DNA from 2 places in the Methylocaldum szegediense genome. Region 1 is predicted to be linked to the other one. Evidence: riboswitches for the same ligand, from Rfam matches in the RefSeq annotation. Region 1 holds a riboswitch; the other holds the start of a gene.

Region 1 (4,090 bases):
CATTTCGACTGGTCCTCGGAGAAATTGCTCAGGTACGCCCGGGGAGCCGTTCCGCCTGGGCGAGTTCAAGCTCCGCGCGTCCAACTATGTCGCGGTCGGTCGTGGCGCGCGCCACCCGATAGTGACTACGCCTACCAAGGCGCTACCGAAGAGCCAAACGGCGGCCGGAATCGGAACCGGCTGAACCACTGGTTCTATGGTCAGCTGATAGTTGCCGTCTACGCCCCCCAAAGCGCCGATGATGACGGTGTACTCGCCGCCGTGGTGGGTATTGAGGTCGAATGTCTGCGACAGGGTTTCCCCGACCGCAGATGCCACCCCCCAACCAATGAGGGTGAGATCGTTGGAGCCGAGTGGATTGCTTACCGGGACCGGCGAGGTGACAAAGGTGTCATGCCTGAACGCCTCGGATCCTCTATCCCAACCGCCGTAAAGCGCGTAGCCAAGCTTGAGATTAGCGCCGCCATCAGCGAGGTCGTCTGCCAAAGTGAGCTTAAAGCCTGAGATGCCGGCATCGAGACAGCCCTGCACACTTCCGCCGCAGGACCAATGGATCAGCCCGAAATCCAAACCATGTCCCCAACCTTGTCCGCCGTTGGCCGGATCGGACCAGGACGAACCCCCGACCCGGAGCATTCGGTCCGTAGGGAGGTCCGAATCGTTACTCGCGTTAAAATCGGCGATCTGCCGCTGTAGGCTGTTGCCGTTGGCTGACGTCGGTGTACCGGTTTCGATGGTGCGAGTGCTGGTCGCACTGTGCATTCCGGCGTACCACATGACCGGCAGCGCTCCGGTATAACCGACGCCTCCGTTCGTCCAGACCCCGCCGGCATCAGTACCGGGCGTACCATCGTTGCCGTTGATGCTGCCGGCTGCGCCGTCGCCGTAACCCGCGATATTGAACGTGGCGTGAGCGTGCGCCGAAGTAGTCGACACTGCGCCACCTACTGCGCCTATCAAGGCCAGTACTGTTACGGTGGTTTTCATATTATGATTCGTCCCCGTCACTGTTAGTGGTCTCGTCCGAAACACTCGTTAACAGTGATGTCCGCGGCGCCTCACCGTGCCAATGGAGCTGCGCCGCAGTCCTCCCCATCACACGGGAGGCGGCCCGGCCATCTCGAACGCTTCTCGGCGTCGAGACCCGAAGCTTTCCGACCCCGCCTCGCGGCGGGTGTGGCGATTGGAACGGACCCATAACGGTCCGTCCGACAACGGTCCTTCGGGCACTCCGTGCCGGTCGACTCCTTATCCTTACCGATCCTTGCTATCACGCTCAGACTCGAGCCCGCCATGCAGCGAACTTCGCACTGACATCCAAAACAACAAACATGCCACGAAAAAGTGACGTTAAATCAGCCATATAAACCTCATTCAAACGCCACGACCAGGGCAAAACACACAAAGCGATAGGTGATTCCACACAATTCGCCCGGTTGTTTTAGATGCTAGAGGAGATGATGGACGCGTCCGTCATTGCCGCGTTTACTCAGGCGAGGCTAGGCGTGCCGTTCTTGCGGCGATATCCGATCGTGACTATGCCGGCCAGCGCGCTGCCGAACAACCAAACGGCGGCGGGAATAGGAACCGGAGCGGTGCTGATCAGCAGCCTGTATTCGGCGATATTCGATCCCCAATGCCCGACGCCGGCCCCACCCAAGTAGATCGAGTAAACCTGACCCGCCTCGGCCAGAAAGGTCAAACCGTTTACAGCGTCGACGGTGCCATCGTGCGTCAGATAGGTCAAACCAACTGTGCCGAACGGATTATCGGCTTCGTAAGGTCTCGGCGTCGCACATTCAGGACAATTCCAGGCGCCATGGTGGGAATAACTACCGGTATTGGTATCCATGCCGGTGAAAACGGTGATGCCGAAATTTTGAATGTCGTAACCGGTCCCCGTCACGACCGAGGGGTTCAGGGTCACCCACATGGTTTCGTGCGCCATGATCAAACCGATATCGGTCTGATGTTTCCAGCCGGTCGGCGTTGCGCTGGCATCCTGCCAAGCCCCTGCGCCGGTATCGATTTCCACAGTAACGCCATACCTCGCTAGCGCGTCCGCGCTCGAGATTTCCAGCGAGTCGCCCGCGTTATGAAGCTCGGCCGCCCAGTTGAGATGAGCTTTGCCGGCATAACCGAAAGGCAACGTGGTCGGGCTTTCGGTTCCCACCCATCCGGGTGACGCGACCGGATAAGACGGGTTTCCTACGCCGCCATACACCCAGCCATCCGTCTCCGAAGGATCGGTAGTGGTGAAGGTGTTGTACATGGTATGCGCCTCGGCAGAAACGGCGCCCACGGATAGGATGGTACCGGCGAGAGCTGTAGTTACCGCCTTTGCTAATTTGTTTTTGTTATAGGACATTGCAATTCCCTCATGCTGTTCTATGGAGTTTTGTCTCTGTTTCACATAGGCAGCGATGTCCACAATGCTTCCGACGAAAGCGGAAGCCATTGCGGTCTCCCCATCACCCAGGGAGGCGGCCCGGCCGTCTCGAATACTTCAGGGCACCGAGACCCGTGGCTTTCCGAACCCGCCTCACGGCGGGGGTGGCAGGCGCAAAAAGGCACTCCGTCCCGCTACGGTCCGACATCCACTCCTCCGGCATCGATATCCGGGTTTCCCGTAGCACGCAGTCCATCCGAATCTGAATTGGAATTCGAAAAGACCCTAAATCGGCAGCAATGACAGTGCCATATCTATGTTTTTGATTTGCAAGTATTTCTATGATTTGAACTCAAACACTGTGTTATTTCCCTTAGTTCGGCTCCGGGTATTCCCGCAGATGCTGAGCCGGAACCAGGGGCATTCGACGAAGCGTATCGTGTTCGTCTCTTGACGAGTTAGGCGCCAACGTCCTTAAACCGCTTTCCGAAAAATCTCAGTGAGAGCAATGCGCTGCCGAACAACCAGAACGCGGCGGGTATGGGTACCGGGGAAGATGTTATGGTCAGCACGTATTCGTCCCTGTCCAACATCCACGATCTTCCGCCGCTTCCGCCTAGGAAAATCGAATAAATCTTGCCTGCCTCCGCGAAGAACGTCAGACCATTGACCGCATCGACGTTTGCACTATGAGTCAGGTAAGTTAGGCCCGTGGTTCCGAATGGATTGTCGGCGGTGAAATCCAGAAGGTCGCTCGGTTTATTCCACACGGCGTGATGGCTGTAGTACGGGTCTTCCGTACCGTTGTCCAATCCGAGGTCCATGCCCTCGAAAATGGTGATGCCGAAATTAGCGATGACCGAGTTGACGCCCGAGAGATTCAGGGTGACGTATGCATCGACATGCGATCTGAATAGTCCGATATCGGTGTTATGCGACCAACCTTGCGGGGTCGCGGACGCGTCCTGCCAGGCCCCTTTGCCGGTATCGATGTCCGCAGCAACGCCGTACCTCGCTAGCGCGTCCGCTCTCGAAATTTCCAGCGAGTCGCCTGCAGCATGGAGTTCCGCCGCCCAATTCAGTGCCGCCCGCCCTGAATAACCGAACGGCAGCGTCGTTGGGCTGGCCGTTCCGACCCACCCGGGCGTTGCAACCGGATAAGTCGGGTTATTCGGGCCGCCATAGACCCAGCCGTCGGTACCTCCTTCGTCAGGAGCGGTTCCCGCGTTGTAAGTGTTGTACATGGTGTGTGCCGATGCCGCGTCAACAGCTGCTAAGGAGAGCACCGAGCCGGCAACGGCCGTCGCGATCGCTTTGGCTAGTCTGGTTTTTTTCATAAGGATTCCCGCACGTTGAAATTTGGGATAGGTTGCTGCCAACCTTCACGCCTCACTGCCCGGACGCTCTCAGCCGCGGCACAAAAGAGACATGGTGGTCGAATGCAAGGGACAGTTAACAAGTGTCATGCCAGTGTGCCTATCGAGATGACACAAAGCTTTCACGCGTCTGCAAGCTGCGCCGACACGGAAAATGAGGTATTTGCCCCAGCGTTTAGCGGCATAACACTCATGGAGTGAAAGTCGCGCGAGGAGGGGCCGGTTGCAGAAATGCGGTCTTGATAGTTAGGAATTCCTTTTTCCGACGCCAACCGGCCTTTGACCGAGGTTTATCGGCAGGAGATGGTCGCTCTACTTTGAGTCC
Region 2 (4,090 bases), 800 kb from region 1:
TCTGGATGGTTCAGGCAAAAAAGTGGACAAACTTCTTTCCGAGAATATCTGGATTCAGGAGCCCCTTGTTCCGCCCCCAACTGGCCCTGATGACCCTCCCCCAACTGGCGGTGATAACCCTGTACCCGAGCCTGGCGTTCTGTCCCTCTTGGTTGCAGGCGTTCTCGGATTACGGGCAACGATCAGAAGAAGGAAAGTTTGATTCAGGTTTCGAGGGTTAATCAAAAACGCCGGTCAGTGACCGGCGTTTTTTTGTGTGTCTTGTTAAAGATGAATCGAAGTTTATTGTGACCACCGAAACCGATTGCCACTCTTCGCTTCTAAATTGATCGATGGGCTCTCTTTAGAGAACATCTTTGGATACGCCAGACCTTGCTAAACGCTTTATTTATACACCTGAATCGAAGTCTGGCTCATGTTACCCGCCGTATCGGTGCCAATCAGCGTGATCGTGTGCGGTCCTTTGGCGACCTTGTTCGTAGTCCAGTTGTAGGAGATCGAGCTGCCGCTGGTTGAAGCCGTCACGGCGCCGTCGATGGCTAGCTTCAACTCTTTCAGTTTGACGTTATCGCTGCCACTGCCGGTAATTTTGGTTGGATTACTGACTGTTATGCCATTGGAGGGGCTAGTGATTTTAACCGTAGGCGGCGTTGTATCGACGCTGTTAGCCGTCGTGGTTGCCGATGCGGTATTGGAGAAGGCGGAGTTGCCGACGCTGTTATAGGCGTAGACGCGATAGGAATATTTAGTGCCCGCGTTAAGACCGGTGTTGGTGAAGCTGGTGACATTACCGCCGAGCGAAGCGATTTCGCTCCAATTTACCCCATCCTGAGAGCGCTGCACTTTGAATCCGGTTTCGTTGTTTGACTTATCCGCCCAAGTCAGGACGATGGTGCTGGATGATTGAGTCGATGCTGCCAAACTCGTCGGGGCAGTCGGAACCGTAGGCGTCGTAGTGACCGAGGGCCGGAAGCTGGCGACGGTGGCGGCGGTTCCGTTCATGGAACGGGCAGTGTCCTGGTAGTTCGCAACGCCGGTTGGCTGTCCGTTGTAATAGACGTTGGGGTTAGAGAAATACGGGACCCGCGGCGAATTGCAAGCGTAGGACATGACATCGTGAAATACCCCGCATAGCCGGTAGCCATACGAATAAGGGAAAACGCCGGCATTGGACGAATTGTCTGGATCGTGGGTATTGCCTTGGTTATGACCTAGCTCATGCGCGAGGCTATGGTTGCTGAGACAGTTGTACTTGGAATCGTCATGCACGACGGCGAAGGCATACGGAGCAAACCAGGACCCCAAGCTTGTCATCACATAGGCGATACCGCAGTAGTTGCTATCGGTCGTTATCAGTGCCACCTGGTCGGCTCCGTATTGGTTACGCAAGGCGTGTACCTCATCCATTTTGCCGTCGTTAGTGCCTTGGACATCCGACAAGCTTTTGGACATGTCGCCCGTCTCGGTGTAGCTGACTTCGGCCATTTTTACCAAGTTCAGCTGCATGTCGATTTGGCTGTTCAAGTAGGCCTGATTGGCTTTGGTAACGGCGTTGATGATCTTGGCTTCAATGCCGTCTTGTCCTCCGGCATTGGCACGGGCCTTGGGTGTGTATACCACCAGCAGATCGATGACTTGCCCGGTGCTGGCGGCCGCGGTGAAGGGGGCGTCCAAGGACGTCGATGTACCGCCTAAATCGTTGGCGGAGCCGATATCCGGTTCGATGGGTTCAGCATTAGGGGCCGTTTTGCTGGGATCGATCTGGCGAACGGTATGCGTTTTATTGCCGGCGTAAGCGATCTCGAACATTCTGCCGTCATCCATCACAACGGTTCCAAACATCGCTCGTCCCCGAACGGAGAGAATCACCTCGCTGCTGCCCTCTTGTCCTTCGATATGACCGACCCAGGATAAACGGCCGTCGATATCTTCGATGCGATCGCGGATGGCGGTAACCGTGGTGTCGTCGAACAGTTCGAGGGTGAGCGTATCCGCTTTTACCGCATTGAAGTCGATTGCTACACCCCGTCCGCGCCCTTGATGGCTTTGATCGGCGCCTTAGCCTGCACAGGCAGGGTCAGATTCGTGTCGCTGAATAAGCGTTGAGGCGGTGCCGCATGGACAACATCTGCAGTGGACACTGCAGCTACAAACGCGCCGGCCAGTCCCAGGAAATTCTTGCGGCGTGTGGTAGTGAATTGAGGATGTTGAGGCTTGTTGTTCACGTTAAAGTCCCCTAGGGAGTCGAGTTGACGGCGAAGGTCTCGGGAAACCCGCAGGGACGGACGAGTCGAAGCAATGTTCGACTTGAACTGGCAATCCCGCTGTCATAGGAGGCTGGCTCCCGTAGACCGGTAACTTTGCGTCACCACCTTTCGATGGTTTTGCCTTTTTCAGATCAAACGGCGTTCAGTCGGCAGCTTGATTTCTGTGTAGCAATAAGAATGGTCTAAATTTCTGGAATTTGTGTGATCGAGTCGGCAAAAAAATGATGTCGGCTGTTTCATGTGCCTGTTGACTATTCTTTTTCTTTCTATGTTGGCCGTGACCCGTAATCCGCTCGCCCGGTGTCGCCCCGCGAAGCTCTGAACGAGTGGATTCCGCTCATGCCCTTCGACAGGACTGTCTTGAGCTAAGCCGAAAGGCTCGGAACGGGCCAATCGGAAGCCTTCTTCAGAGTTTCCTTGAAGGTACGTGGAGTCCACGGCTTGCCGCCAACGTAGGTCAAGCGTGATCTAGGGTCGTGGCGGTTATAGCATGCTGTATGCCAACCGGTTTGTACGGTACTGGTCAACCTTCCGAATGCTTGAAATCTCGAAGGTAGAGCGGGGGTGACATCAGAAGAAGGGCGCCTCAGATGGCCCGGTTGAACGAAGAATCGTCTCCGTCCGGCAACAGCCTAAGGTTGCACGCGACCCTGTATTGCAATAAGAAAATGAGGAAACACGCTGCTGGTCGGTTATTTACCCGACCATGCTAGTTGGCGACACCGGCTTAGAGCAGCGTTCGTATAACTGCGTGGTCGGCATAAAGCTGCTGACGGAATGTTTCTATCGCAGTCTCGTTCCGTTCTAGACGTGGGATATCCACTGGAATATCGCAAATTACGGAAGTGGGCTGCGACGATAAGAAGATCAGGCGGTCGGCGAGTTCTATCGCTTCGCGGAGATCGTGGGTGACGAACAGCACCGTGTGCGGACGTTCCTGCCAGAGCGTGACCACCAATTCGCGGACACGGCGGGCAGTGGGTGGGTCGAGGGACACGAACGGTTCGTCCATGAGCAAGAGGTCAGGGTTGACGGCGAACGCGCGCACTAAGGCGACGCGGCGGCTCATGCCCAACGACAACCGTTCCGGAAAAACATTCTGGGCGTCGGCAAGCCCGACCACCTCGAAAAGATGATCGATGTAGGCGGGATCTGCCTCCTTCGGGAGAGCCAGTTCGATGTTTTCCCGTACCGTGCGCCAAGGAATAAGGCGCGGATTCTGAAAGACATAACCGATGTGTGGTTTATCCGTGTCGGTTTCGATTCGGACTGAGCCTTCAAAATCCCGGTCCAGTCCGGCTGCTATATTTAGTAACGTTGTTTTGCCGCACCCTGATGGGCCGACGAGGCAGGCGAACTCGCCGGAACCGAGTCTTATGGACAAGTCTTTAAGTATTAGGGGAGCTTCCGTCTCTCCTTTGGGTCGATAGGTTTTTCTGACGATTTGGATTTGAATCGCAGTCATCGGCGCCACCTCTGGGCATGGCGATCGAGGGGCTTGAGTATCCCGACCTCGATCAACTGAATGACAACGACGAAGGCGATGGTGTAAGCGAGAATGGCAGACACGTTGAACATCTGAAAGAACAGGTGCAACTGAAATCCCATGCCGTTGCTGCGCCCGAGAAGCTCTACGACCAAAATGATCTTCCAAATGAGCGCAAGACCGGTGCGAGAGGCGGCGATAAAGAAGGGATACAGCTGCGGCCAAACGATATGGCGTAGAGTCTTATACCGGCCGAACCGATACGCTTCGGCCATTTCCAAGAGATCCCGGTCCAGCGTTCGCGCGCCTTCCCGCAAGGTGACAATGACATTGGGCA

The links. A riboswitch is a leader RNA that binds a small molecule or an ion and turns the genes downstream of it on or off. The one in region 1 is predicted to bind cyclic di-GMP.
Region 2: another riboswitch for cyclic di-GMP. It lies ahead of QEN43_RS08580 (hypothetical protein); the one in region 1 lies ahead of QEN43_RS05140 (VPLPA-CTERM sorting domain-containing protein).

What each region holds. Positions count from the first base shown of each region.
Region 1 covers NZ_OX458333.1:1,221,237-1,225,326, reverse strand. The annotation lists gene QEN43_RS05145 (hypothetical protein) at 85-987, opposite strand; cyclic di-GMP riboswitch class I at 1,103-1,191, opposite strand; gene QEN43_RS05140 (VPLPA-CTERM sorting domain-containing protein) at 1,490-2,368, opposite strand; cyclic di-GMP riboswitch class I at 2,480-2,568, opposite strand; gene QEN43_RS05135 (hypothetical protein) at 2,848-3,726, opposite strand; gene QEN43_RS05130 (FAD:protein FMN transferase) at 4,078-4,090, opposite strand, start outside.
Region 2 covers NZ_OX458333.1:2,026,186-2,030,275, reverse strand. The annotation lists gene QEN43_RS08590 (PEP-CTERM domain protein) at 1-202, shown strand, start outside; gene QEN43_RS08585 (M12 family metallo-peptidase) at 385-1,824, opposite strand; gene QEN43_RS08580 (hypothetical protein) at 2,019-2,225, opposite strand; cyclic di-GMP riboswitch class I at 2,312-2,399, opposite strand; gene QEN43_RS08575 (ABC transporter ATP-binding protein) at 2,995-3,732, opposite strand; gene QEN43_RS08570 (ABC transporter permease) at 3,729-4,090, opposite strand, start outside.